DNA from 2 places in the Luteimonas sp. TWI662 genome. Region 1 is predicted to be linked to the other one. Evidence: riboswitches for the same ligand, from Rfam matches in the RefSeq annotation. Region 1 holds a riboswitch; the other holds the start of a gene.
The links. Region 1 has a riboswitch for cobalamin ahead of metE (5-methyltetrahydropteroyltriglutamate--homocysteine S-methyltransferase). Riboswitches for the same ligand answer to the same signal wherever they lie in the genome.
Positions count from the first base shown of each region.

Region 2: another riboswitch for cobalamin. It lies ahead of ABE488_RS09475 (ribonucleoside-diphosphate reductase subunit alpha); the one in region 1 lies ahead of metE (5-methyltetrahydropteroyltriglutamate--homocysteine S-methyltransferase).

Region 1 covers NZ_JBDJMI010000012.1:67,091-81,504, reverse strand. The annotation lists gene ABE488_RS10275 (CoA transferase) at 1-443, shown strand, start outside; gene ABE488_RS10270 (transaldolase) at 475-1,443, shown strand; gene ABE488_RS10265 (phosphatase PAP2 family protein) at 1,445-2,284, shown strand; gene ABE488_RS10260 (oxidoreductase-like domain-containing protein) at 2,316-2,495, shown strand; gene ABE488_RS10255 (LysR substrate-binding domain-containing protein) at 2,511-3,440, opposite strand; gene ABE488_RS10250 (NAD(P)H-dependent oxidoreductase) at 3,553-4,263, shown strand; cobalamin riboswitch at 4,282-4,514, shown strand; gene metE (5-methyltetrahydropteroyltriglutamate--homocysteine S-methyltransferase) at 4,724-7,042, shown strand; gene ABE488_RS10240 (FecR domain-containing protein) at 7,079-8,140, opposite strand; gene ABE488_RS10235 (RNA polymerase sigma factor) at 8,137-8,697, opposite strand; gene ABE488_RS10230 (TonB-dependent receptor) at 8,867-11,896, shown strand; gene ABE488_RS10225 (prolyl oligopeptidase family serine peptidase) at 11,931-13,874, shown strand; gene ABE488_RS10220 (transposase) at 14,017-14,414, shown strand, end outside.
Region 2 covers NZ_JBDJMI010000011.1:21,139-35,552, forward strand. The annotation lists gene ABE488_RS09440 (c-type cytochrome) at 1-352, shown strand, start outside; gene ABE488_RS09445 (ExeM/NucH family extracellular endonuclease) at 450-1,889, shown strand; gene ABE488_RS09450 (alpha/beta fold hydrolase) at 1,915-2,580, shown strand; gene zapE (cell division protein ZapE) at 2,630-3,823, shown strand; gene ABE488_RS09460 (TonB-dependent receptor) at 4,007-6,652, shown strand; gene ABE488_RS09465 (M14 family zinc carboxypeptidase) at 6,768-9,377, shown strand; gene ABE488_RS09470 (LysR substrate-binding domain-containing protein) at 9,519-10,535, shown strand; cobalamin riboswitch at 10,674-10,877, shown strand; gene ABE488_RS09475 (ribonucleoside-diphosphate reductase subunit alpha) at 11,060-13,549, shown strand; gene ABE488_RS09480 (ribonucleotide-diphosphate reductase subunit beta) at 13,697-14,414, shown strand, end outside.

The DNA.
Region 1 (14,414 bases):
GCTGGCTCTACATCTCGGCCAATACACCGCGGTTCTGGCAGGCGCTGTGCGCGCTGACCGGGCTCGAGGCACTGGCCGCTGATCCGCGCTACGACACTGTGCGCAAGCGTGCCGAGCATGCGGACGACATCCTGCCGCAGTTGCACGCGGCGCTGGCCGCGCGCGATGCGCTGGACTGGGAGGCGCATTTCGGCGATGCCGTGCCGTGCGCGGCCGCGCGTGCGGTCGAGGACATGTTCGAACATCCGCAGGTGCTGGCCGAGGGCATCGTCAGCACGATCGCGCATCCGACCCTGGGCAGCTACCGCGGCGTCGCCCAGACGATCCGCTTCGGCCGCACGCCGGGGCCTGCCCCGTTCGCCGCGCCCACGCTGGGCCAGCATTCCGAGGCGGTCAGGGTGGCCCTGGGCGCCGTGGGACGCGACAATGGCGATTCCGCCTGAGCGGCGGTCCACGTCCCAACCCGAGGTGTTCATGTCCGCTGCCGCATCCAAGCTCGACCAACTGCGCACGATGTCCGTCGTCGTCGCCGATACCGGCGATGCCGACGCGATCGCGCGGCTCAAGCCGGTCGACTGCACGACCAACCCGACGCTGGTGCGCAAGGCGCTGGACCTGCCGATCTACGCCGAGCTGATCGAGCATGAGCTCGAGCGCGCGCGCGGGCTCGACGGCGATGCCGATGCCGTGGTCCGCCAGGTCGTCGACCGCCTGACGATCGGCGTCGGCCGCAAGCTTGCCGGCCTGGTGCCGGGCCGGGTGTCGACTGAGGTCGATGCCGACCTGTCGCACGACACCGAGGCCACGCTCGCCAAGGCGCGCCAGTTCATCGACATGTACGAGGATGCCGGTGTCGGCCGCGATCGCGTGCTGATCAAGATCGCCGCGACCTGGGAAGGCATCCGCGCCGCGCAGCAGCTGCAGCGCGAGGATATCGACTGCAACCTCACGCTGATCTTCAACCGCAGCCAGGCGATCGCCTGCGCCGAGGCCGGCGTGTTCCTGATCTCGCCGTTCGTCGGCCGGATCCTCGACTGGCACGTCGCGCGCGGCGAGGTGCCGGCGACGATCGACGACGATCCGGGCGTGCGTTTCGTGCGCGATGTCTATGCTGAGTTCAAGCGTCGCGGCTCGCCGACGGTGGTCATGGGCGCCTCGTTCCGCTCGACCGCGCAGATCGAAGCGCTGGCCGGCTGCGACCGGCTGACGATCTCGCCCGACCTGCTCGAAGCGCTGGATGCCCAGCACGGCCCGCTGGCGCGCGCGCTGACGCCGGGCAAAGGCGATGGCCGGATCGACCCGCCGGTCGACGCCGAACGCTTCGCGCGTGATCTCAAGGCCGATCCGATGGCCGACGAGAAGCTGCGCGACGGTATCGCCGCGTTCGCCAAGGATCTCGCTGCGCTGCGCCAGACGATCGCCCAGCGGCTGCAGGCCGGCTGAGATGCGCGTCCGGCGCGCCGTGGGCGTGCTGGCGGCGCTGTTGGTCGCCGGCTGTGCCGGCGGCCCGCAGTCCACGGCGGCCGCGCCGGTGGTCGTGCCCGAGCATCGCCCCGGGGTGAGCATCGGCTACCTCGATGCGCCCGGCTTCGACAGCCGCGCATTGCTGCCCGCGCCGCCGGCGCCCGATTCGGTCGCGCGGGCCCTCGATGAGGCCATCGCGGCGCGTGCGCTGGCCCTGCGCGAGACCCCGCGCTGGCGGCAGGCGGCGATCGACGCCGACCTCGATTTCCCCCAGGCGGCCGACCTCTACGCCTGCGCGCTCGGCGTGCCGATCGACACGACCCATACCCCGCATCTGGTGCGGTTGCTGCGACGCAGCCTCGCCGACGCCGCGATCGACGGCCGCGCCGCCAAGCTGCACTGGCAGCGCCGCCGGCCGTTCCTGGCCAACGGCGCGCCGGTGTGTACGCCAGGCGAGGCCGCGCAGCTGCGCGACAGCGGCTCGTACCCGTCGGGCCACACCGCGATCGGCTGGACCTGGGCGCTGGCGCTGACCGCCGTCGCCCCCGATCGCGCCGATCCGCTGCTGCAACGCGGACGCAGCTTCGGCGAGAGCCGACTGGTCTGCAACGTGCACTGGTACAGCGACATCGTGCAGGGGCAGGTGGTCGGCGCCGCGACCTTCGCGCGGCTGCAGGCCGAACCGGCGTTCCTGGCCGACCTGGCGGCGGCGCGCGACGAGGTCGCCGCCCAACGTGCGCGCGGCGCCCGGCCCGAGGGCTGCGACGCGCAGACCGCCGCGTTGCGCCTGTCGCCGCTGCCGGCCGCCGACGATCGCTGAGGCCGGCGAGCTGCGCGACAATGGCCGCGCGATGAGTACGACACCTGTCCCAGACCCCGATCCGCGGCCCGAACCGCCCGAGGCCCCGCTGCCGAGCGACTGCTGCGACAGCGGCTGCCCGATCTGCGTCTACGACCTGCACGCCGATGCGATGGCCGACTACCGCGCCCGGCTGGCCGCGTGGCGCGTGCGCCATCCTGGGGTCGACTGACGCGCGCGGCCGGGTTTACGCGACCGCTGCGAAGCGCGCGGCGTGCCGGTCCAGGAACGCGTCGGCTTCGGCGCGCAGCCAGGCGGCGACGGCGGCGACGGCCGGTGTGCGCGTGGTACCGGGCGCGGCCAGCAGGCGGAAGTCGTGGCCGTCGAGCGCGGGGCCGAACGGGACCCGCAGCACGCCGTCTTCCAGTGCGTCGGCCACCAGGGCGACGCTCGCCAGTGCGATGCCTTGGCCGGCGATCGCGGCCTGGATGGCATGCGCTTCGTCGGAGAAGCCGAGTTCGCCGCCGTGCGTGTCCGGCAGGCCGGCCGTTCGGCACCAGCGCGGCCAGTCGGGGGTGTGGGCGTCCTGCAGTCGCCAGGCGTAGCGCAGCCGCGGCACGGTCGCCAGCGCCGTCGGGCCGGCCAGCGCCAGGCCGGGGGCGCAGACCGGAATGAAACGTCCAGGCAGCAGCGGCCAGGTTTCGACCTGCGGAGCCGGTGCGGGGCCGTAGCGGATCGCCAGCTCCGTGCCGCCGGCGGCCAGCCGGACCGGGTCGTCGGCCGCGTGCAGGTGCAGATCGACTTCGGGCGCGGCCGCAGCGAGCGCCGGCAGGCGTGGCAACAGCCAGCGGGCGGCGAAGCCCCGGGTCGTGCTCAGCGTGACCGCGGGGCGGCGCGTCTGCCGTTGCAGGTCGGCGACGGCGGTGGCGATGCCATCGAAGCCGCCGCGCACGCTCGGGTACAGGCGTTGCCCAGCCTCGGTCAGCCGCACCTGGCGTACTTGGCGTGCGAACAGCCGCAGGCCCAGCCAGTCCTCGAGCTGGCGGATGCGGTGGCTGACCGCGGTGGGCGTGAGCGACAGTTCTTCGGCTGCGGCCTTGAAGCTCTGGCGTCGGGCGGCGGCCTCGAACGCGCGCAGTGCGCTCAGCGGTGGCAGGCGGGCGGGGCGATCGTGCATGAGCGCAATTCATCCATCGGACAAGAAAACATCGTTTGTCGGGCTCTGGGCCGGCGCCAATCATGCCGGAGCGCCGCAGTGCGCATTCTCTCCCAGCTTCGCCAGGTGAATCATGCTCAGCTTGCTCCATCTCGACGGCAGTGCCCGTCCCGGTTGTTCGGGCGAGGTCCCGCACGGCTCCCATACCCGCCGGCTCGGCGCCCGTTTCGTCGCGCGCTGGCAACAGCGGCGCCCCGGCGATCGCATCGTCTATCGCGATCTCGCCCTGACGCCGCCGACCCATGTCGACGGCCGCTGGATCCATGCTGCGTTCACGCCGCCGGCGCAGCGCACGCCGTGGATGATCGAGCGGCTGTCCGAGAGCGATGCGCTGATCGATGAGCTGCTCGGCAGCCCGCTCGTGGTGATGGGGGTGCCGATGTACAACTTCGGCATGCCCGCGCCGGTCAAGGCCTGGATCGACAACATCGTGCGCGTGGGGCGCACCTTCGGTTTCGATCGCGCGCGCACCGGTGCGCCGTACTGGCCGATGCTGGCCGATCAGGGCCGCCGCGCCGTGCTGCTGGGTGCGCGCGGCGATCACGACTACGACCCCGGCGGTCGCAACGCCGGCGACAACCTGGTCGAGCAGGGCGTGATGACGCCGCTGCGCTACATGGGCATCACCGACGTCGATCGGGTCGCAGTGGAGTACGACGAGTTCGCCGATGCCCGGCTCGCGGCCTCGATCGCGCGTGCCGAGGCCGCGGTCGATGCGCTGGTCGATCGCCTTGCCGACCAGGCCGATGCGCGGGAGACGGCCGCCGCGGCGATGCCCGCTTGACCGCCCGTTCGCCCGGGGCTACCGTGTCGCCGCCAAGGTTCATCTCTTCATGCGAATGAAGCGATGATTAAAAGGGAAGCCGGTGCGCCGCATGGCGGCAATTCCGGCGCTGCCCCGCAGCGGTAACTGGAAACGACCCCCGTCAATGCACTGGCGCCCGTTCGGGCCGGGAAGCGACGGGCAGTAGGCCCGCCATCTCGCAGGTGGCCCGTCCATGAGCCCGAAGACCTGCCTCGGCCGTGCGCACCGACAGGCGCGCACGTACGACCTGGGGCCTCCGCGGGGAGGTGCACGGGCATCGCGCCGCGCACGTCGCGGCCGGTCCCGCACGTCCGCACGCAGGCTCCGGTTCGCCCGAGGGGGCGAAGGTCGGCCGTGTGGCAGGCGGGCGCGCGCAGGCGCGGTGCACGCCATGCGGACCCTTCGTTCCTCAATCCCACGCATTGAGGACGCATCCACCATGACCGGCATCACCAATCTCGGCTTTCCCCGCATCGGCCGCAAACGCGAGCTCAAGCGCGCCGTCGAACGTCACTGGCGCGGCGAGGCCGACGCCGCGCAGTTACAGGCAGTGGCGCGGGACCTGCGCCTGCGCCATTGGCGCCTGCAGCGCGAGGCCGGCGTCGCCACGCCGCCGAGCAACGACTTCTCGCTCTACGACCAGGTGCTCGACGCCGCCTTCGGCTTCGACGCGATCCCCGAGCGCTACCGCGCGCTGGCCGATGCCGATCCGCTGGCCGGTTACTTCGCGCTGGCGCGTGGTCATCAGCAGGACGGCATCGACCTGCATGCGCTGGAGATGACCAAGTGGTTCGACACCAATTACCACTACCTGGTGCCCGAACTGCAGGCCGGCCAGCGCTTCGCGCTGCGCGACGACAAGCCGGTGCGCGAGTACCTGGAAGCCAAGGCCGAGGGGATCGAGACCCGGCCGGTGCTGCTCGGGCCGGTCACGCTGCTGTGGCTGTCGAAGACCGTCGACGGCAGCGATCGCTTCGCGCTGCTCGATGCGCTGCTGCCGGTGTACGCCGAGTTGCTGGCACGCCTGCACGCCGCCGGCGCGGCCTGGGTGCAGATCGACGAGCCGGCGCTGGTGCTCGACCTCGACCCCGCGGTGCGCGCGGCCTTTGATCGGGCCTACGCCACGCTGGCGCAGGGCGCGCGGCCGAAGCTGCTGCTGGCGACCTACTTCGGCGCGCTGGACGACAACCTGCCGTTGGCCGCGTCCTTGCCGGTCGACGGCCTGCATGTCGATCTGGTGCGCGGGCGCGAACAACTCGATGCGGTGCTCGGCGCGCTGCCGGCCGGGCGCACGTTGTCGTTGGGGCTCGTCGACGGCCGCAACATCTGGCGCACGCGGCTGGACGATGCGCTGGTGCTGGCGCGCTACGCGATCGATGCGCGCGGCGGCGATGCGGTCTGGCTGGCGCCGTCGTGCTCGCTGCTGCATGTGCCGGTGGACCTGGCGGGCGAGACCGCGCTGGATGACGAACTGCGTGGCTGGCTGGCCTTCGCCCGGCAGAAACTCGATGAACTGCGCCTGCTGGCCGAGGCGCTGGCCGATCCCGATGCCGCCGAGCCGGCGCTGGCCAAGGCGCGCGATGCGATCGCCGCGCGGCGCGCCTCGCCCCGCGTGCAGCGGCCGGCGGTCGCCGCGCGGGTGGCTGCACTCGACGCGTCCGCGTCGCGTCGCGCGACGCCCTATGCCGCGCGTCGGGCCGCGCAGGATGCGCTGCGCCCGCTGCCGCTGTGGCCCACGACCACGATCGGCTCGTTCCCGCAGACGCTCGAGGTCCGGGAGGCGCGTGCAGCGCACAAGTCCGGCAAGCTGAGCCAGGCCGACTACGATGCGTTCATCGCCGACCAGATCGCGCAGTGCGTGCGCGTGCAGGAAGACCTCGGGCTGGATGTGCTGGTGCACGGCGAGTTCGAGCGCAACGACATGGTCGAGTACTTCGGCGAGCAGCTCGATGGCTTCGCGTTCACCAAGAACGGTTGGGTGCAGAGCTACGGCTCGCGCTGCGTGAAGCCGCCGGTGATCTACGGCGATGTCGCCCGCCCCGCGCCGATGACCGTGCGCTGGTCGCGCTACGCGCAGTCGCTGACCCCGCGGCCGATGAAGGGCATGCTGACCGGCCCGGTGACAGTGCTGCAATGGTCGTTCGTGCGCGACGACCAGTCGCGTGCCGATACCTGCCGGCAGATCGCACTGGCCTTGCGCGACGAGGTGACCGACCTGGAGGCGGCCGGCATCGGCGTGATCCAGATCGACGAACCGGCGCTGCGCGAGGGCCTGCCGCTGCGGCGCGCCGATTGGGCGGCGTATCTGGACTGGGCGGTCGAGAGCTTCCGCATCAGCGCCTCGGGCGTGGCCGACACCACCCAGATCCACACCCACATGTGCTACTCGGAGTTCAACGACATCATCGAGGCGGTCGCGGCGATGGACGCCGACGTGATCTCTATCGAGACCTCACGCTCGCGCATGGAATTGCTCGAGGCCTTCGTGCGGTTCCGCTATCCCAACGGCATCGGCCCGGGCGTCTACGACATCCATTCTCCGCGCGTGCCCGATGTCGAGGAGATGACCGCGTTGCTGCGCCGGGCGGCCGAGTCGATTCCGGTCGCCCAGCTGTGGGTCAATCCCGATTGCGGGCTCAAGACGCGCGGTTGGCCGGAAACACGCGCGGCGCTGTCAGCGCTGGTCGCGGCGGCGCGCACGCTGCGTGCGCATGCCGATCGCGGCCGGACCGAGGCGGCCCCCGCCGTGCCGGCCTGACCGCACTGGCCGATGCCGGATGTCGCGACGCGGCCGTCAGCGCCGGCCGACGTCGCGGCGCCCGGCATCGCCGGTCGCCCGCTGGGCCGGGTCGCGGCGCAGTTGCAGGCGGCCGGGCGTGCTGGCGTCGGCCACGATCGGATAGGCCTCGCACAGCGCCCCGACGAAGGCCAACGGCGCATCGCTGCGGAACACACCGGTCACGCGCAGCTCTGTCAGCGACGCGTCCTCGATGACGATCCGCTCGTGGCTGTAGCGGTTGAACTCGGCCACGACCTCGGCCAGCGTCGCGTCCTCGAACACCAGCCGGCCCGACAGCCAGGCCGGCGCGGCGAGCTTGCGCAAGGTGCCGATCTGCGGCGTGTCGAGATCGCGGCTGAGCCGCGCGGTCTGGCCGGCGACCAGGCCCAGCAACGGGGCAGGCCGGCCGTTGCTGCCGCCATCGAGCGGCAGCAGCACGACCTCGCCTTGGATCAGGGCGACGTCCAGCGTATCGGCGCGGCGATTCAACTCGAACTCGGTGCCGACCACGCGCAGGCCGCCGTGCGTGGTGTGCACCGTCAGTGGCCGGCGCTCGCGGGCGACGCGGAAGAACGCGCGGCCGCGGTCGAGGACCACCGTGCGTGCGCGCGGCCCGAAGGCGACGTGCAACCGGCTGTCGGTGTCCAGGCTGATGCGGGTGCCGTCCTCGAGCGTCAGCTCGCGGCGCTCGCCCACACCGGTGGCGTAGACACGCTCGGTCGGCGCGGCCGGCACCAGCAGCTGCCAGGCGCCGAGCAGCGCGAGGGCGAGGGTGGCGGCCAGACCTGCGGCGACCGGCCAGCGACGGCGGGCGCGCGGGCGGGGCGCCCGCTGGGGCGCCGCGACGGCGTCCAGGCGGCGTGCGATCTCGGGATGCGGCGCGTGCGTGCCCAGCCCGGTCCACAACTGCTCCAGCCGCTCGTAGGCGGCGCGATGGCGCGGGTCGGCGTCGATCCACGCCTGCCAGGCGCGCAGGTCGGTGCCGTGCACGTCGTCGGCGCGCAGGCGCGCAAACCACGCGGCTGCGCGGCGCCGGATCGGATCGCCGCCTTCGATCAGCTCGAGCTCAGGCTTCATGCCTCGTCCAGGGTCGCATCCAGGTGCATCAGGGCCCGCATCATGTGTTTCTCCACCGCGCTCACGCTGATGCCGAGCCGCTTGGCGACGGCGCTGTAGGTCAGCCCATCATATCGCTGCAGCAAGAAGACCTCGCGGCAGCGCGGCGGCAACGCATCGAGCGCCTGCAGAAACCGTTGCAGACGCGCCTTGTCTGCGTAGACGCATTCGCACGACGGCTCCTCACTCTGCCAGGCCGCGGCGACCGCCTCGATCGGCACATGATCGGACTTGCGATGGCTGCGGTCGCGGCGAAAGCGGTCGCGCAGCAGATTGGAGGCGATGCGCATCACGAACGCCTCGACGTTCGCCAATCCGGCCAGACGGGGGGCGGGCTGTTGGCTCAGGCGCGCCAGCGTGTCCTGGGTCAGGTCCTCGGCGTCCTCCGTGCTCGTCAGGTGCCGCGAAAAATAGCGCAGCAACGCCGGCCGGTACTGCTGGGCCAGACGGGTGACGTTCCGCTCGTCCGGGTGCCGCAGGGCAGCCTCGGACGCCTTGCCGGGGGCGGGCGCAGTCATCGGTGTCGGGGGAGGAGAAGACGGGGTGTCGCCCTTCGAACCCTATGTGAGCGGCGCGTGATGAGCAAGCTGAGGAATTGTGACCGGCGTGCGTCTGCATCGTGGACAGGGGCGTCATGACCAATCGTCAAGGAGCGGCGGGGACCGATCACGACTTCGAGGGGATTTCATGACACAGGGTTTGAGGGCTGGGGGCGCGCGTCGCCATTCGTTGCATCCGCTGGTGCCGGCGCTGGCGATCGCGCTGGGCTGCATGGTCGGCGCCGTCGCACCGGTATCGGCGCAAGCGCCGCAGCGCGAGTTCGCGGTGCAGAGCCAGCCACTGGGCGCCGCGCTCAACCAACTGGCGCTCAGCGCCGAGCGCGAGATCATCGTGTCCCCGGATCTGGTGCGAGGCATCACCGCACCGGCGGTGTCCGGGCGCCACAGCCTCGGCGAGGCGCTGGACCTGCTGCTGGCCGGCACCGGACTCACCTACCGCGAGAGCGATGGCCGCGTGATCATCGTCGCCGAGGAGAACGCGCCGCAGGCCGCGGCGTCGCCGGCGGCGTCCGGTGCGCGTGCGGCGGTCGCGGGGGCGTCGGGCGATGCGGTCAGCCTGGACACCGTCCGGGTCTCGGCCTCGCGCATCGACCGGCCTGATTTCGTCTCGCCGACGCCGATCCTGCCGATCAGCGCCGAGGAGCTGAACCTGGACATGCGCACCAACATCGGTGCCGCGCTCAATGACCTGCCGCAGTTCCGTGCGACCAGTTCGCCGCAGACCACCGGCTCCAACACCGGCGCCGGCAACGCCCCGGTCGACCTGCGCGGCCTGGGCATCAGCCGGACCCTGGTGCTGCTCGACGGACGTCGCGTCTCGGGCGATAACGACCTCAACACCGTGCCGTCGGTGCTGGTGAAATACGTGGACGTGGTGACCGGCGGTGCGTCGGCGGCCTGGGGCTCGGGCGCGGTCGGGGGCGTGGTCAACATCACCCTGGATCACGACTTCGAGGGGGTGAAGTTCGGCGCGCAGGCCGGGCGTTCGACCTATTCGGACGGCGACGAAAAGCGTTTCGAGGGCGCCTGGGGCACGCGCTTCGCGGACGATCGCGGCCACCTGCTGGTCGGCGGCGAGTTCCTCGACAACGATGGCATCGTGCCGCGCAGTGCCCGCCCCCGGGCCGGCCGCTGGTCGACGTTGCGGATCGATGGCCAGCCGACGCTGATGCCCGATGTCGGCTTCGCCGATGCCGCGATCGGTGGGCTGATCGTCGGCGCGCGCGACGCGAACGGCAAGGCGGTCAGCGGGTTTTCGCTGACCGGTCAGGCGTTCAACCCCGACGGTTCCTTGCGGCCCTTCGATTACGGCAAGGTGGTCGGTGCGCTGATGAGCGGCGGCGAAGGCCCGTCGAACGACGACTACAGCCCGCTGAGCGCGCCGCAGAAGCGCTACTCGACGCTGGCCAGCGTGCGCTACGACTTCACCGACACGGTCCGGATGAGCGCCGACGTGCACCACTCGCGCATGTACAACCACTACATCTGGTTCGGCGACCACAACCGCGGCAACCTGTCGATCGGGCTGGACAACGCATTCCTGCCGGGCACGGTGCGCGAGGAAATGATCGCCGCCGGCGCCAGCACGCTGACGCTGGGCCGGTTCAACAACGACATCAACTATCCGCGGATCGACTTCGAGCGCCGCACCACCCAGGCCACGCTGGCCTTCGACGGCTACGCCGGCGACTGGCGCTGGAGCACCTATTACTCGCACGGCGAGGCGGAGCAGAACTTCGACACGCCCGGCTTCGTGTTGCGGCAGGCGTGGGCGAACGCGATCGACTCGGTCATCGACCCGGCGACCGGCGCGCCGGTGTGCCGGGTCACGCTCGCCGATCCCAGCGTCGCCTGCGTGCCGATCAACGTGTTCGGCGAAGGCGCGCCGTCGCAGGCCGCGGCCGACTACGTGACCGGTACGCCCAGCCAGCGCTCGACGACCAAGCTCGACACCTTCGGCGCGAGCCTGCGCGGCGAGCCGTTCCAGATGCCGGCCGGCGCCGCCTCGGTGGCGGTGGGCGTGGAAGCGCGGCGCGAGTCGATCGATCAGCGCGTGGGTGCACTCGATGCGGCCAAGGCGTTCCGCTCCTTCAGCTTCAATCCGATGCAGGGCAGCTTCACGGTCAAGGAACTGTTCGGCGAGGTGCTGCTGCCGATCGCCAAGGATCGCGGCCTGCTGCACGATTTTGGCGTCAACGCCGCCGCGCGCGTGTCCGATTACTCCACCACCGGAGCGATCTGGTCCTGGAAGCTGGGCGCGACCAACGAGTTCTTTCCAGGCTTTCGCGGCCGCATCGCCCGCTCGCGCGACATCCGCTCGGCGAACCTGAGCGAACTGTTCACCACCAGCACCACCGGCTGGAGCTACGTGCTCGACCCGGTCACCGGCCAGACGGTGTATGCGCTGAGCAACGGCGGCGGCAATCCGGCGCTGGTCCCCGAGACCGCGGACACGCTCACCGTCGGCCTGACCTGGTCGCCGCAGTCGATCGAGGGGCTCGATCTGTCGGTGGACTATTTCGACATCCAGATTCAGGACGTCATCACCACGGTGGGGCTGCAGGACATCCTCAACCGCTGCGCGGCCGGCAACCCGGCGATGTGCGCACGCGTGGAGCGCGATGCCGGCGGCAACATCACGCGCATCGTCTCCACCTACACCAACCTGTCGCAGTACAAGACCGACGGCGTGGACATCGAGCTGGCCTACAAGCGGCCGACGACGCTGTTCGGTGTGGGCGGGACGCTGACCACGCGCACCCTGGCCAGCTGGATCAACAGCCTGACCACCGACGACGGCATCAACAACATCGAGTACGTCGGCTCGCAGGGCTATGCGTTCGGGCTGGGTGTGCCGCGCTGGCGTGCGGTCAGCAGCCTGACGTTCAACAGCGACCGGTTCTCTGCCAACGTCCGTGCCCGCTACATCTCGTCCGGGCAGTACGACCGCAACCAGGCGATCGTCAACGGCGCGATCGGCAGCTACGTCTACTACGACCTGGGTGCGAGCACGCGGCTGGGCGAGGGCGGACAGCTGGAGCTGTACGGCGCGATCAACAACGTCACCAACAAGCAGGCGCCGATCGGATCGACGTTCTCGCCGTACTACGACGTGATGGGTCGCTACTACACCGCCGGCGTTCGCCTGAAGTTCTGAGCGTCCCGCTCCCCGACACGAAGGTATGACATCCATGAAGACCGCACACCAGGCGCTCTTGGGTCTCGCATTGCTGGTGGCAGCGACGGTCGCATCCGCGACCGTCGCCGTGCCCCCGGCGGTCCTGGCCGACGGCGTCCCCGAGATTCCCGACGACACCGCGACGCGTACACGCCCCTACCTGGAGTTCCGCAGCGCGCAGTTCCTGGGCTGGAACCGGGCCGATCGCTCGATGCTGATCAAGACCCGCTTCGGCAGCACCGACCAGTTGTTCGAGGTCGCCCAGCCCGACGGCGCACGCCGGCAGATCAGCTTCGAGGCCGAGCCGACCCCGTTCGCCACCCATGCACCGGCCGGCGCGCCGGCACTGGTGGTGCAGAAGGACGTCGGCGGCGACGAGTTCTTCCAGCTCTACCGGCTCGACGAAGGCCGGCTGACGCTGCTCACCGACGGCAAGAGCCGCAACGCGTTCGGCGCCTGGAGCCGGGACGGGCGCTGGGTGGGCTATTCGTCGACCCGCCGCAACGGCACCGACGCCGATCTGTATGTGATCGATCCGCGCGACCCGTCGACCGATCGCCGGGTGGCGACGGTCACCGGCGGCGGCTGGAACATCAGCGACTTCTCCGCCGATGGCCGCAACGCCCTGGCGATCAACCGACTGTCGATCAACCAGGCGGTGGTCGCCGAGATCGACCTGCGCAGCGGCCGGATGACCCCGCTCACCGATCCGGCGCAGCCCGCGTCCTACGCCGACGCGCGCTACGCGGCCGATGGCAACATCTGGACGCTGTCCAATCGCGATGCGGACGTGGTGCGTCTGGGCAAGCTCGATCGCCGCAGCGGCGCGTTCACGGCATTGAGCCCGGAAACGCCATGGGATGTGACCGATTACGCGGTCGCCGACGATGAGCGCTTCGTCGTCTATGCAATCAACGATGCGGGCGTGTCGCGGCTGCGCGTGCTCGATCCGGCGAACGGACAAGTCCGCAACGTCGACGGTCTGCCCGACGGCGTGCTGCACTGGAGCTTCGGGCACCTGCTGCAGATCGCGCCCTGGGGTGAGATCGGCCTGAGTCTGTCGGCCTTCGATGTGCCGGGCGATGCGTTCTCGGTCGATCCCGACACGCTCGCGGTCAGGCGCTGGACCCGCAGCGAGGCGGGCGGGCTGGATCTGGCGCGCAACCGGGCGCCGGAGCGGGTCGAGATCCGCAGCTTCGACGGCGAGGCGATGTCGGGCTTCCTGTATCGCCCCGACCCGGCGAAGTTCCCCGGCAAGCGGCCGTTGATCATCGACATCCACGGCGGGCCCGAGGGCCAGAGCCGACCGGGGTTCCTCGGCACCGACAACTACCTGGTCAATGAGCTGGGCATCGCGATCTTCCTGCCCAACGTGCGCGGCTCGTCCGGCTATGGGCGGCGGTTTCTCGACCTCGACAACGGGCCGTGGAAGCGCGAGGACTCGGTGCGCGACATCGGCGCGTTCCTCGATGCGCTCGAGCAGGACGCGGCGCTGGATTCGACGCGCTTCGCGGTCTACGGCTTCTCCTACGGCGGTTACATGTGCTACGCCTCGGCAGTGCATTACAGCGACCGCCTGCGCGCGGCCAGCTGTGCGGTGGCGATCTCCGATTTCGTGACGTTCCTGGAGAACACCCAGTCCTATCGCCAGGACCTGCGGCGGGTCGAGTACGGCGATGAACGCATTGCCGAACAGCGCGCCAAGCTCGCCGAGATCTCGCCGCTGCGCAACGTCGATCGCATCCGCGTGCCGCTGATGGTCGCCACCGGCGGCAACGACCCGCGCGTGCCGCCATCGGAGGCCGAACAGATCGTCGCCGCCGTGCGCGCCAACGGCGGCCGCGCCTGGCACGTGCTCGCGCGCAACGAAGGCCACGGCTTCCACAAGCGCGAAAACCGCGACTACATCTTCTGGGCCGGTGTCACCTTCTGGCAGGACACCCTCCTCGACGACTAAAAACCGGGGTCAGAGTGCAGTTCCCCCGCACCAGAACCGGTGTCAGCGTGCAATTTCCCCACATGACGGCGAGCGACGCCCCGATGGCGTCGCTCCCGTCGCACGGGCATCGTCGCTCGCACGCCACCGCAAGGATGCGAGCATGCGATGCCCCCGGATCGACCTGCCCGATGTGGCCCAGCACATCATCCAGCGCGGCAACGACCGCCAGTCCTGCTTCTTCGACGACACCGATCGCCTGGGCTACCTGCAGGATCTGCGTGAAACCGCGCGACAGCACGGCTGCGCCATCCACGCCTACGTGCTGATGAGCAACCACGTGCATCTGCTGGCGACGCCGGCCGCCGCGGGACAGATCGCACGCATGATGCAGTCGCTCGGCCGGCGCTACGTGCGCTGGATCAACGCGCGTCACGGTCGCATCGGCACGCTGTGGGAAGGTCGCTACAAGGCCTGCCCGGTGATCGGCGAGGCGTACCTGCTGCGTTGCCTGCGCTACATCGAACGCAATCCGCTGCGCGCGCGCATGGTCGACGAGGC
Region 2 (14,414 bases), on a different contig from region 1:
GGTGGGCGCGGTCTATGCCGGCGCCACCGGTGCCGCCGCGCAAGCGGCCGCATCGGCTGCAGCGGCGGCCGCAGCGACCTCGCAGGCCGCCTACGGCGGCACGCTCGAAGGCTCGGTGATCTTCGAGAACCTGTGCGCGGGCTGCCATACCTCCGGCGCCGGCGGCGCGCCGACGCTCGACCACGCGCACTGGGATGCGCGACTCGCCCAGGGCAAGGACACGCTGTACAAGCATTCGATCGAAGGCTTCACCGGCGCGGCCGGCGTGATGCCCGCGCGCGGCGGCAACCCGGCACTGACCGACGAGCAGATGCACGCCGTCGTCGACTGGATGGTCGACAATCTGAAGTAAGCTGCGGCGCGCCGCCATGCCCGGCGCTGCCCGATGCTCGAGACGCCGCCTTCGGGCGGCGTCGTCGTTTCGGCCCTGCCCGCCTGGAGTTTCCGTGATGCGCATGCACTTGGCCCTACCGCTCTGCCTGTTGCTCGCCGCCTGTCGCGCGGGCAGTCCCGTCCATGAGCGCGCGCCCGGCCACGAAGCGGCGACGCCCGCACCGGTGACGCTGTCCGCAGCGCCGGCCGACTGGACGCCGCTCGCCGGCCAGCGGGTCCGCATCGACGCGCCGCTGACGGTCAGCGGCCGGCACCGGCTGGCCCGCGATGGCGCGCTGTTGGCGAGCTTCGATGGTCGTCTGTTCACCCCGACCGAGATCGCCCGTCCCGGACCCGATGCCGCAGCCGTGGCTGCAAGCAACCGCGCACGCCGCATCGAGCTCGACGACGGCCGCGACGATCCGCCCGAACGCGGCGTGCCGTGGTATCTGCCCGAGCACGCACGGGCGTTGCGCACCGGCAGCGTGCTGACCGGCGTGGAAGGCATCGTGGAACGCAGCGACGATGGCTGGCGGCTGCGCGCGACCGCGCGACCGGCGGTCGCCCTGGCGCCACGCCCGGCACCGCCGCAGGTCGGCGGCGACCTGCGGATCGCCGCCTTCAACCTGCAGAACCTGTTCAACGGCGACGGGCGCGGCGGCGGCTTTCCCACCGCACGCGGCGCGAAGACGCCCGAGGCATTGGCACGCCAGGTCGCTGGGCTGGTCGCCACGATCGCCGCACTCGACGCCGACATCGCGGCCGTGATGGAACTGGAGAACGACGGCTACGACTCCGACGCGAGCATCGCCCAACTGGTGGGTGCGCTCAATGCCGCCGGACCTGCGCGCGATTGGCGCTTCGTCGACGCCGGCCAGGGGCCGGGCGACAACGCGATCCGGGTCGGCCTGCTCTATCGCAGCACGCGCGTCCGGCCCCAGGGGGCGCCGGCGATGCTCGAAGGCGGCCCGTACGTGGCCCACAGCCGCGTCCCGCTCGCCCAGGCCTTCGTGCCGCTGCGCAACGGTCGCGATGCAGGTGCGGCCTTCTCGGTCGTCACGGTGCATCTGAAATCGAAGGGCTGCCGCGACGCCGAGGGCGCCGATCGCGACCAGGGCGACGGCCAGGCGTGCTGGAATGCCACCCGCACCGAGTCCGCGCGCCGGCTGCTGGCCTGGCTGGCGAGCGACCCGACCGGCAGCGGCGACCGGATCGCCGTGGTCGGCGATTTCAACGCCTACGCAATGGAGGATCCGGTACGCGCATTCGTCGACGCCGGCTGGCGCGACCCCTTCGACACCGAACCGGCGCCGACGCGCTACAGCTTCGTCTTCGATGCGCAGTCCGGTCGTCTGGACCATCTGCTGCTGAGCCCGTCGCTGGCGTCGCGCGTGCACGGCGCGGCGAAGTGGCACAACAATGCCGACGAGCCCGATTCGGGCACGCCCGACGGCACGCCGTGGCGCAGTTCCGACCACGACCCCCTGGTGGTGGGCCTGCGTCTGCGCGGCGAGTAAACGCACGGGTGTTTATCATCGCGGCATGATGTCCCCCACCTTTCCCACGCAATCCGGCCCATTGACGCTGGCCGGCCCCGTCGGCGCACTCGAAGCCGCCATCGATCTGCCTGAGGCCGACGTCCCCGCGCTGCCGCTGGTCGCGGTGGTCTGCCATCCGCTGCCCACCGAGGGTGGCACGATGCACAACAAGGTCGTGACGATGGTCGCGCGCTCGCTGCGCGAACTCGGGGCGACGACGCTGCGCTTCAATTTCCGCGGCACCGGCGCCTCCGAAGGCCAGTTCGACCGCGGCGACGGCGAGACCGACGACCTGACCGCCGTGGTCGAGTGGGTGCGCCGGGAGCGGCCGGGCGATGCGCTGTGGCTGGCCGGCTTCAGCTTCGGCGCCTATGTGTCGTTGCGTGCCAGCGATGCGTTGAAGCCCGACCTGCTGATCTCGGTCGCCCCGCCCGCCGGGCGCTGGGATTTCGACCGTATCGTGCTGCCCGACTGCCCGTGGCTGGTGATCCAGGGCGAGTCCGATGAGATCGTCGACCCCGAGGCGGTCTATCGCTGGCTCGAGGAGCGCGACGCCCAGGCCGAACTGGTGCGCATGCCCGACACCGGCCATTTCTTCCACCGCCGGATGATCGACCTGCGCGGTGTGGTGAAGAACGGCGTGCGGGGTTACCTGCCCGATCCGCGATGATCGACACCCGCCTTGCCCGCCCCGGCGACGCCATGATGCGAGGCCGGCGATGAGCCTGCCACCGCTGCCCTCCGCGCGCTACGCCGCAGGCGTCGCGCGCGGCGACTGGCAGCACGATCCCGCGCAGCAACCGGCGCTGGTCGAGCTCGACCGGCTGCACCGGGCCCTGCACGAGCCGCCGCCCCGGCGCGGCCTGCTCCGCCGCCTGTTCGCCGGCAACGGTCACGACGACGGCATCCCCGGGCTGTACCTGTGGGGCGGCGTGGGGCGCGGCAAGACCTTCATGATCGACCTGTTCCACGACGGCCTGGCGCTGCGGACGCACAAGAGCGAAGCGCGCGCCGACGCGTCGGCGCCTGCCGCGCCGCGCGACCCCGAGCGCAGTCCCGAGCCCGATCCCCGACTGGGCGGCAAGCGGCGCACGCACTTCCACCGGTTCATGCGCGAGGTCCACGCGGCGCTGCGCGCCCATGCCGGCGAGCGCGATCCGCTGGCCGCGATCGTGCGCGGCTGGCGCGACGCCGGGCTGCGCGTGCTCGTGCTCGACGAGTTCTTCGTCAGCGATATCGGCGATGCGATGCTGCTCGCACGGCTGCTCGAACGCATGGTCGCCGACGGCATCGTGCTGGTGACCAGTTCCAATGCCGCACCCAGCGACCTGTACAAGGACGGCCTGCAGCGCGCGCGTTTCCTGCCGGCGATCGCGCTGATCGAGCAGCACTGCCATGTGGTGCATCTGGAGAGCGACACCGACTACCGCCTGCGCGCGCTGACCCGCTCGCCGGTCTATCGCACGCCGCTCGATGCGGGCGCAGATGCCTGGCTCGACACGCGCTGGCGCGAGTTGGGCGGTGACGACGCGCATCGCGACGCCGGCATCGAACTCGACGGCCGTCGCATCCCGGTACGCGCGCGCTGTACCGGCATGGCCTGGTTCGACTTCGACGCGCTGTGCGAAGGCCCGCGTGGCGCCAGCGACTACATCCAGATCGCGACCGAGTTCCACACCGTGCTGCTGGGCGGCGTCCCGACGATGGATGCCCGCCGCGACGACGCGGCGCGCCGGTTCGTCACGCTCATCGACGAGCTCTACGACCGTAGCGTCAATCTGGTGTGCACCGCCGACGCCGAGCCGCCACAGCTCTACGCAGGCGAGCGGCTGGCGGCGGCCTTCGAGCGCACCGCCTCGCGTCTGATCGAGATGCGCAGCGCCGAATACCTGCTGCGGGCACACCGGGCGTAATCGACGCCGCCCACGCGGCATCCCGCGACCGACGAACCGCCCTGCGGTCGGCCTGCGACCTGCGGATGGGCATCGCGCCGTGCCTGGATAGTCCAAAACGCCATATCGCCAGTCCGGATCACCATTTCTGTCCGGTTCACGCGCATGGCCCACTGCCTGCCCCTCCATATTGCAGTGCAGCAGATGTCCAGCCCCACGCGCCTTGCGACCGCCCTCCTGGCGGCGCTGTCCCTCCCCCCTCTCGCCGCCGCACAGGACGCGGACGGTCATGCAGACGCAGGAGCGCGCACGCTGGGCACGGTGACCGTGACCGGCTCCCACATCCGCCGTGCGGACGCCGAGACGGCGAACCCGGTGCAGGTCATCGACCGGCAGCAACTGGAGACCTCGGGCAAGGTCACCGTCGCCGACGTGCTGCGCTCGATCTCGGCCAACACCGGCAACGCCGCCAACGAGACCAGCAACAGCGGCTGGGCCTCGGGCTCGGCCGGCATCGGCCTGCGCGGCCTGTCGCAGAAGAACACGCTGGTGCTGCTCAACGGCCGCCGCCTGGCCAACTACGGCTTCCCGGCCGGCGGGCTGTCGGACACCTTCGTCAATCTCAACGCGCTGCCGCTGGTCGCGGTCGAACGCATCGAGGTGCTCAAGGACGGCGCGTCGGCGGTGTACGGCTCCGACGCGGTCGCCGGCGTGGTCAACATCATCACCCGCCAGAACTTCCAGGGCCTGGACGTGGGCGGCAGCCTGGGCACCTCCGATGCGGGCGGGCTGGACACCCAGCGCGCGCGGCTGGTCGGCGGCTTCGGCGACCTTGCGACCGACGGCTACAACCTGCTCTTCAGCCTGGAGGCCTATGATCGCGACCGGCTTGACCAGGACCAGCGCGCGCTCACCCGCTCGGGCATCTACACCGACAAGCCCGGCGGCCGCTGGAACGGCTGGTCGGCCAAGGGCGCCCGCTTCCTCGTCAACGGCGCCTCGGTGCCGCTGCTCGACGCCGCGGGCCACTGCCCGCAGGGCATGGTGCTGACCGCGAGCGCGCCGATCGACGGGCTCGCCGGCGACACCTGCGCCATCAACCTGGCGCCCTACACCACGCTGATTCCCGCGACCGAGCGCTACCAGGGCTACGTCAACGCGACGTTGCGCCTGGGCGAGACCACCGAGGCATTCGGCGAACTGGTGGTGAGCCGCATCCGCGGCGCGTCCCTGTTCGGTTCCAGCCCGTACTTCACGCTCGAGGGCGGGCGTTTCTCGCTCAACGCCCAGACCGGGTTGGCCGAGCCGGTGTCCAACCTGCTGCCGGCCGGCAGCCCCTACAACCCGTACGGCGTCGCCACGCCGATCGAGTACACGTTCTTCGACCTGGGCCAGTCGCTCAAGACCAACCGCTCGACCGCCTACCGCGTGCTCGGCGGCGTGCGCGGCCAGCTCTCGGAGACCTGGGACTGGGAGGCCGCGGCCTTCTCGGCGCGCAGCAAGGAGGAGGAGACCGTCGCCGGCGGCTTCGCCAACCGCTGGACGCTGGCGCAGGCGCTCGCCGACGGCAGCCTGAACCTGCATGCCCCGTCGACGACGCCGCAGGCGGTGCTCGACGCGATCGCGCTCAGCACGCTGCGCCCGGCCGACTCGCGCCTGACCGGCGTCGATGTCAAAGTCTCGGGCAGTCTGTTCGAACTGCCTGCCGGCACCGTGGGCTTCGCGGCCGGTGCCGAGTGGCGCCACGAGTCGCTGGTCTCGCGCAACCCGTGGCAGATCGACGCCGGCCTGCAGGTGCGCCCGGCGATCGCCGCCGTCGATGGCGCGCGCGACGTCGCCGCGCTCTACGCCGAGATCAACGTGCCGGTGACCCCGACGCTGGAACTGCAACTGGCCGGCCGCGGCGACCGCTACAGCGATTTCGGCAGCGCGTTTTCGCCCAAGGCCGGCCTGCGCTGGCAGCCGCTCGAGGCGCTGCTGGTGCGCGCCTCGGCCTCGCGCGGCTTCCGCGCGCCGTCGCTGTCGGAGAACTCGGCCTCCACCAGCATCGCCTACGGCTCGGTCGTCGACCCCTACGATCCCGACGTCGCCGATTCGCGCCAGACCCCGACGTTCTTCACTGTCGGCAACACCGATCTCGATCCCGAGCGCACGCGCAGCTACAACCTGGGCGTCGTCGTCTCGCCGCTGGCCGACACCAGCCTGAGCCTGGACTGGTACCGGGTGGAGCTCGACAACCTCGTGGGCACCGGCAACACCACGACGATCGTGCAGACCAACGATCCGGCCGACGTCGTGCGCGATGCGCGCGGCAAGCTGATCGCCGTCTACAACCGCTACCAGAATCTCAGCGAACTGCAGACCTCGGGCCTGGACGCCGAACTGCGCCAGCGCTGGCGCACCGCCAACGCGGGCACCTTCGGCCTGTCGAGCGTGTTCACCCACGTGCTCGAGTACAAGCGCCCGCAAACGGTCGGCGGCCCACTGGTCGACTACGCCGGCAGCAACCTCGGCCCGTCGCTGCCGCGCAACAAGGCGACGACGACCCTGGACTGGAAGATCGGCGACTTCGACACCGGCCTGACCTGGTACCGCACCGGTGGCTACGACCAGAAGGCCAGCGTCGCCGCGCGCGCCGCGCAGGCACGGGTGGACGCCTACGACCAGTTCGACCTCTACTTCGCCTGGTCGGGCATCGAGCGGCTGACGCTCTACGCCAAGGTCGAGAACATCAGCGATGAGACGCCGCCGCACGACGCGTCCTTCCCCGGCATCCGCGCGCCCTACGACTTCAGCCAGTACGACCTGCGCGGGCGCTACTTCCAGGTGGGGTTCGATTACCGGTTCTGACCGGCCCCCCGCATTCCGATCTCCCCACCCCCGATTCCCGCGCCCTCAGCGGCGCTCCCGCGACGACGCGCACGCATGTGTTTGCGCGGGCGCCGCCCCATACCGGATACGCCCCATGCCCGACGCCCCCCTCCATCGCGCCTCCGAGCGCGGACGCCTCTTGCGTCGTGCGCCGATACGGATGCTGCTGGCCTTGCTCGCGCTGCTGCCGCTGGTCGCGGTCGCGCAGAGCGACTACTACTTCCCGCAGGCCCAGGCCGCGGATTTCGACCCCGAGGTGCCCACGCCCGAGCAGTTCCTCGGCTATCGGCTGGGAACCCACTACACGCGCCACGACCGCATCGTCGACTACTTCCGCGAACTGGCGCGCGTGTCCGACCGGATCACACTGCAGCAGATCGGGCGCAGCTACGAGGAGCGCCCGCTGGTCGCCGCCATCGTCACCTCGGCCGCCAACCACGGCCGGCTCGAGGCGCTGCGCGCCGCGCACGCCACCCAGCGCGATCCCGCTGCGGCCGTGCCCACGCAATTGCCGGTCGTCGTCGGGCTGTACTACAGCGTGCACGGCAACGAGACTTCGAGCGGCGAGGCCGCGTTGCTGACCGCCTACTACCTGGCCGCGCACCGCGGCGCCGAGACCGCGCGCTGGCTCGACGAGGCGGTCGTGCTGATCGACCCCGCGCAGAACCCCGACGGCCGCGACCGCGCGGCGAACTGGCACAACGCGTGGAAGTCGAACCCGCCGGTCGCCGACCCGCTGGACAAGGAGCACGTCGAGCCGTTCCCGATGGGCCGCACCAACCACTACTTCACCGACCTCAACCGCGACTGGCTCGCGGTCACCCAGCGTGAAACCCGGCCCAAGATCGAACTGTTCCACCAGTGGACACCGAACGTGCAGATCGACTTCCACGAAATGGGCGCGGGCAGCACGTACTACTTCGAACCGTCGCCGGCGAGCATGCACAGCCCGCTGCTGCCGCAGGCCTCCTACGATTTCAACGTCACGCTGGCGCGCTACCACGCCCAAGGCCTCGACGCGCTCGGCTCGCTGTACTACACGAAGGAAAACTTCGACAACTTTTCGCCGGTCTACGGCTCGACCTATCCCGACTTCCACGGCGGAGTCGGCGTCACCGTCGAGCAGGGCAGTTCGCGCGGCCTGGTACAGGACACCGCCGGCGGCCCGCTGGAATTCCGCTTCACGATCCGCAATCAGGTCGCGACCGGGCTGGCGACGCTCCGCGGCGCAGTCGCCGAGAAAGCCGGCTTGCTGGCACTGCAGAAGGACTTCTTCCGCTCGGCGCTCACCCAGGGTCGCCGCCACGATGCCGCCGCGTTCGTATTCGGCGACGCGCACGACCCGTCGCTGACCCGGCGCCTGCTCGACCTGCTGCTGCTCCACCGCATCGAGGTCCATGCGCTGGCGCGCGAGACGACGATCGACGGCACTACGTTCTCGCCCGGCAGCGCCTACGTCGTACCGTCGGCACAGCCGCAGTTCCGGCTGGTGCATTCGATCTTCGAGACCACGCCCGAGGTGAAGGAGAGCGTCTACGGCAGCACCTCGTACGCGATCGCACACGCCTACGGCATCGCGTTCGCACGCGCGCGTCGCGCGCCAGCGCTGGGCGCGCGTGTGCAGGCGTTGCCGTCGGTCGAGGCCGGCATCATCGGCGGCCAAGCCCGCTACGCCTACGCGATCGACTGGCGCGACCAGGCCGCACCGCGCGCGCTCGCCGCGCTGCTGGCACAGGACATCCGCGTGCGCAGCGCATTCCAGCCGTTCACCGCGCGCACCGCGGACGGCGAGACCGCGTTCTCCTACGGCACCCTGGTCGTACCGGTCGCCGGACAGGCGCTGGCGGCCGAGGCCCTGCATGCGGCGGTCGATGCGGCCACGCGCGAAGCCGGGGTGCGCGCGCATGCGCTGTCGACCGGACAGAGCGTGGCCGGCATCGACCTGGGCAGCGACAGCGTGCGTCCGCTGCGCAAGCCCGCGATCGCGCTGATCATGGGCCAGGGCGTCAACGCGACCGAGATCGGTTCGACCTGGTTCGCGCTGAGCGAGCAGTTGCGCTGGCCGGCGACCCGGCTCGACCCGACCCAGCTCGCGCGCGCACCGTTGCGCGAGTACACCAGCCTCGTGCTGGCCGGTGGCCACTACGAGGACTGGAGCGAGGCGACGGTCGAGGCGCTGCGCGACTGGGTCCGCGCCGGCGGTTCGCTGGTGACCTTCGGCAGCGCCTCGCAGTGGGCCATCGATCGCAAGCTCGTCGACGGCCTGGGCCAGGCCCCGGCGCCCGACGAGGACGACACCGACCGCGCGGACTTCGGCCAGCGTCGCGACCTGCTGGCCGAAGACCGCATCTCCGGCAACCTGGTCTCGGCCGATGCCGACATCAGCCATCCGCTGGCATTCGGCGTGCCGCGCCGCGCCCTCTTCGTCAACAAGGAAACCGCGGTGGTGCTGCCGCCAGCGCGCGACCGCTTCTCGACGGTCGTGCGCATCGACGATGCGCCGCTGGTCAACGGCTACGTCTCCACGCGCAACCGCGCCAGGCTCGGCGGCGCGCCGTGGGCGGTCATTGCCGCAACCGGGCGCGGGAATGTGGTGCTGTTCGCCGACGACCCGGCGCATCGCAAGTACTGGCACGGCACCGAGCGGCTGCTGCTCAACGCACTCTTGCTGTCGGAGCATTTGGTGCCAGCCGCGCGTCGCTGAGCCGCCTTCGATGATCACGGCGTAGACGGGCGGCGTCGCCGGATCGCGGCACACAGTGTTGTCGCCCGCGGGACATGCCGGTCGCGCCCGTGGGCGACCATGCGTTGCGACAACATTCCCGCCGTCGGCACGGGCCTGGCCATGACCCTCACCCAACTGCGCAGCTTCGTCGCCATCGTCGAATGCGGCCACAACATCACCCTGGCCGCCCGCCGCCTGCACGCGACCCAGTCGGGACTGTCCAAGCAGCTCGCGCAACTGGAGAACGCGCTGGGCTTTTTGCTGTTCACCCGCCGTCAGCGCGCCCTCGCCGCGTTGACCGACGAAGGCCGGCAGGTGCTTGCGCACGCCCGCCGCCTACTCGCCGAGGCCGGCAACATCCAGGCGCTGGCCGACAACCTGCGGCGCGAGGCCCAGGGCCTGCTGCGCATCGCCACCACCCACACCCAGGCCCGTCATGCGCTGCCGCCGGCGCTGCAGGCGCTCAAGCGCGACTGGCCCGACGTCGCGGTGCATGTGGTGCCCGGAGGCGATGTCGAGTCGCTGCGGCTGCTGGCCGAACACCATGCCGACCTGGCGATCCTCAGCGGCACCGGCGCTCCGCCACCGGGCCTGGTGGCGATTCCGCTCTACCGCTGGGGCCGACGGGTCCTGCTGCCGGCCGGCCATCCGCTGACCGCATTGGCGCGTCCGATCGGGCTGCGCGACCTGGCCGGCGTGCCGCTGGTGAGCTACGAATCGAGCCGGCAGCCCGCCTCGTCGCTGCAGCGCGCGTTCGCGGCCGCCGACCTGCGAGCCGACCTCGCGGTGACCGCACGCGACGGTGCACTGATCCGGACCTATGTCCACGCCGGGCTGGGCGTGGGCATCGTCGACGAAATGGGCGCCGACCTCGACGACGGCCTGGTCGCGCCGCCGGTCGAGGACGGCCTGCTGCCCGAATGCATCACCTGGGCGCTGCTGCGCCGCGACCGGGTGCTGCGCGATTTCGGCTTCGCGCTGGTCCAGGCGCTGGCGCCGCATTACGCCGCGGTGGACCTGCGCCGGCTGCTCGACCACGACCAGCCGCTGCCGATTCCGGCCCCCGACTGGCCGCGCTGGTCGCGTGCGACCGCCACGGCCCTGGCGGCGCGGACCGCGGTCGCCGTGGCTGAATAGGCCTCTTCCGGGGTTGCCTGGCGCAGCCGGATCTGCATCGCCCCGTGCCCGGCCGGCGGCTGAGGCCGCACGATTCCCGGCCTGACGCGGATCCGGGCGCCCGCCCCACATTTAGCGTTGACGCTGTCCGACCACCCCACTATCTTGGGCCACGTCGGTTCCGCAGCCACAAAGCCTGTGGATGAAAAACGGGAAGCCGGTGACGCCCCACGCCAGTCCGGTGCTGCCCCCGCAGCGGTAATTGGGAACGTCCCCGCCGCCACCGGAGTGATCCGGTGCAGTGGGACCGAAGGCCTGCCTTCACCCATGAGTCCGTACCGTGCCGACAGCCGCGCGAAAGCACGACGCGCGGTGACCGCTGTGGACGCTCCGCACAGGGGTGGGTCCGCGGCGCGGAACCCGACGGCACCCGCCGTCGCCGTCTCGCGGCGCACTCGCCCCACACGAGCCGTCCGCAGCCACCGGACCCGACGCGGGCGGGCCGGGGCGTGCGCGAATGCACTGGACACCAAGAGAGAGGACGCATGACCAGCCACGACACCGTCTCGACCGCCCCTTCGACGCCCGCAGACGCGCCCCCGACCCCGATCGCTTCCTCCACCCCTGTGGCGCCGTCCGCCGTCGACGCCGACGACGTGGTGCCGCCGCCCCCGAGCGCCGCCATGCAAACCGCAATTGCTGAAAATTCCGACGTCGACACCGACGTCTCCACCTGGATCACCAAGGAAGCCGGCAACCGCCGGATCCCGTACGACCGCGCGCGCCTGGAGCGCAGCATCGACCGCGTCCACGGCGAGTTCCCGCAACTCGATATCGCCGACTACAAGCGCAGCGTGTTCGGCTTCGTCGAGCGCAAGGACGCGGTCAACGCCGACGACCTGGTCGACCACCTAATCCGCGAGGCCGAGGCCCGGGTCGATGTCACCGCGCCCGAATGGGAGTTCTTCGCCGCCCGCCTGTACCTGCACCGCCTGTACAAGCGCGCCAGCCGCAACCGCTTCTACGACGCCGAGCAGAAGTACGGCTCCTACGTCGGCCTGCAGGAGTCGTTGGCCGACCGCAACATCTATTCCAACGACATCCTGCGCGCCTATTCCAAGGAAGAGCTGCAGGAAGCCGGACGCATGATCGAGCCCGAGCGCGACAAGCTGTTCGCCTACAACGGCCTGTACCTGCTGGCCACGCGGTATCTGGCCACCGACACCTCGCGCGCCGTGTTCGAGCTGCCGCAGGAGCGCTGGCTCACCATCGCGCTGTATCTGATGCAGAACGAGACCCGCGGCGGTCGCGAGCGCCGCATGCAGCTCGTCGGCGAGGCCTACTGGGCGCTGTCGAACCTGTACATGACCGTCGCGACCCCGACGCTGCAGAACGCCGGCAAGGTCGGCGGCCAGCTGTCGTCGTGCTTCATCGACACCGTCGACGATTCGCTGCAGGGCATCTACGACTCCAACACCGACATCGCTCGCGTCTCCAAGGGCGGCGGCGGCGTGGGCGCGTACATGGGCTATGTGCGCTCGTCGGGTTCGTCGATCCGCGGCGTACCCAATTCCTCGGGCGGCGTGGTGCCGTGGATCAAGCAGCTCAACAACACCGCCGTGTCGGTCGACCAGCTCGGCCAGCGCAAGGGCGCGGTCGCGGTGTACCTGGATGTGTGGCACCGCGACATCGAGAACTTCCTCGATCTGCGCCTGAACAATGGCGACCAGCGCCTGCGTGCGCACGACGTGTTCACCTCGATCTGCATCCCCGACCTGTTCATGGAAGCGGTCGAGCGCCGCGGCGATTGGTATCTGTTCGACCCGCACGAGGTCCATCGCGTCAAGGGCTTCTACCTGCAGGACTTCTTCGACGAGAAGAAGGGCGACCCGAACGGCAGCTTCCGCAAGCGCTACGAGGAAGTCGTCGCGGACGAGCGCATCTCGCGCAAGACCGTCAAGGCGATCGAGATCTTCAAGCGGATCATGGTGTCGCAGCTCGAGACCGGCAACCCGTTCATGTTCTACCGCGACGAAGTGAACCGGAAGAACCCGAACAAGCACGTCGGCCGTGTCTATTCGTCGAACCTGTGCACCGAGATCCTGCAGAACATGAGCCCGACGAAGATGATGCAGGAGATCATCTCCGGCAATCAGATCGTCACCACCAAGCAGGCCGGCGACTTCGTCGTGTGCAACCTGTCGTCGGTGAACCTGGGCCGGGCGATCGTGCCGCAGGAGGGCCAGGGCGACCTGATCACCGACGTGCTCGAGCGCCTGATCCCGATCCAGGTGCGGATGCTCGACAACGTCATCGACCTCAACCAGTTGCCCGTCCCGCAGGCCACGATCACCAACCAGAAGTACCGCGCGATCGGCCTGGGCACGTTCGGCTGGCATCACCTGCTGGCGCAGAAGGGCATCCACTGGAACACGCCCGAGGCCGAGGACTTCAGCGACACGCTGTATGAGCGCATCAACTTCCTGACCGTGCAGGCGAGCATGGAGCTAGCCAAGGAAAAGGGCGCCTACTCGGTGTTCGCCGGCAGCGACTGGCACACCGGCGCCTACTTCCGCGACCGCGACTACAACTCGCCCGCGTGGCTGGAACTGGCCGCCAAGGTCGGCGTCAACGGCATGCGCAACGGCTGGCTGATGGCGGTCGCGCCGAACATGTCGACCGCGCAGATCGCAGGCTCCACCGCGTCGATCGACCCGATCTACTCGGCGTTCTACTACGAGGAGAAGAAGGACTACCGGCGTCCGGTCGCCGCCCCCGGGCTGTCGCTCGAGACCTGGCCGTTCTACGAAAAGGGCGCCTACAAGGTCGACCAGTTCGCGTCGGTGCGCCAGAACGCACGCCGCCAGCGTCACGTCGACCAGGCGATCAGCTTCAACCTGTACGTGCCCAGCACCATCCGCGCCAGCACCCTGCTCGACCTCCACATGACCGCCTGGCGCGAGGGCATCAAGACCACGTACTACGTCCGCTCCAACGACATCGACATCGCCGAATGCGAGTGGTGTTCGAGCTGACAGCGCATTCGCGCTGACTTACAGATTAAAACCGGGGTCAGAGTGCATTTTTCATCCACTGACCCCGGTTCGAGAGTGCAACGGAAAAATGCACTCTGACCCCGGTTCTGCCGATCGCACGCGACACGCAATACGAGAAACGCAATCATGGCCACGACTTCTACGCCGCTCGACCGCATCAAGATCCTCGAGCCGCGCCACCCCAACCGCTCGACCGGCATCATCAACGGGCGCACGTCCGGCATCCTGAACTGGAACGACATTCCGTATCCGTCGTTCTACCGCGCCTACAAGGAGCTCTCGACCAACTTCTGGATCCCGGACGAGGTCGACATGAAGGGCGACGCCAAGCAGTACGGCGAGCTCTCGGCGCGCGAGAAGAACGCCTACGATTCGATCATCGGCCTGCTGGCCACGCTCGACTCGCCGCAGACGCGCTTCATCTACAACGTCGCCGAATACATCACCGACCCGGCCGCGCATGCCAACGCCGCGATCATCGGTCAGCAGGAAGTGATCCACAACGAGAGCTACAGCTACGTGCTGGCCTCGATCACCGACCTGTCGAACCAGAACCGTGTGTTCGAGATCGCGCGTACGCATCCCACGATCCAGAAGCGCAACGCGCCGATCATGGAGTCCTACGACGACTTCATGCGCGAGAAGACCGCCGAGACGCTGCTGCGCTCGCTGATCCAGTCCTCGATCCTCGAAGGCATCAACTTCTACTCGGGCTTCGCGTACTTCTACAACCTGGTCCGCCAGAACCGGATGACCGGCACCGGCAAGATCATCAGCTTCATCAACCGCGACGAACTGGCGCACACCAAGTTCATCAGCGAGGTGATCCGCGCCATCGTCGGCG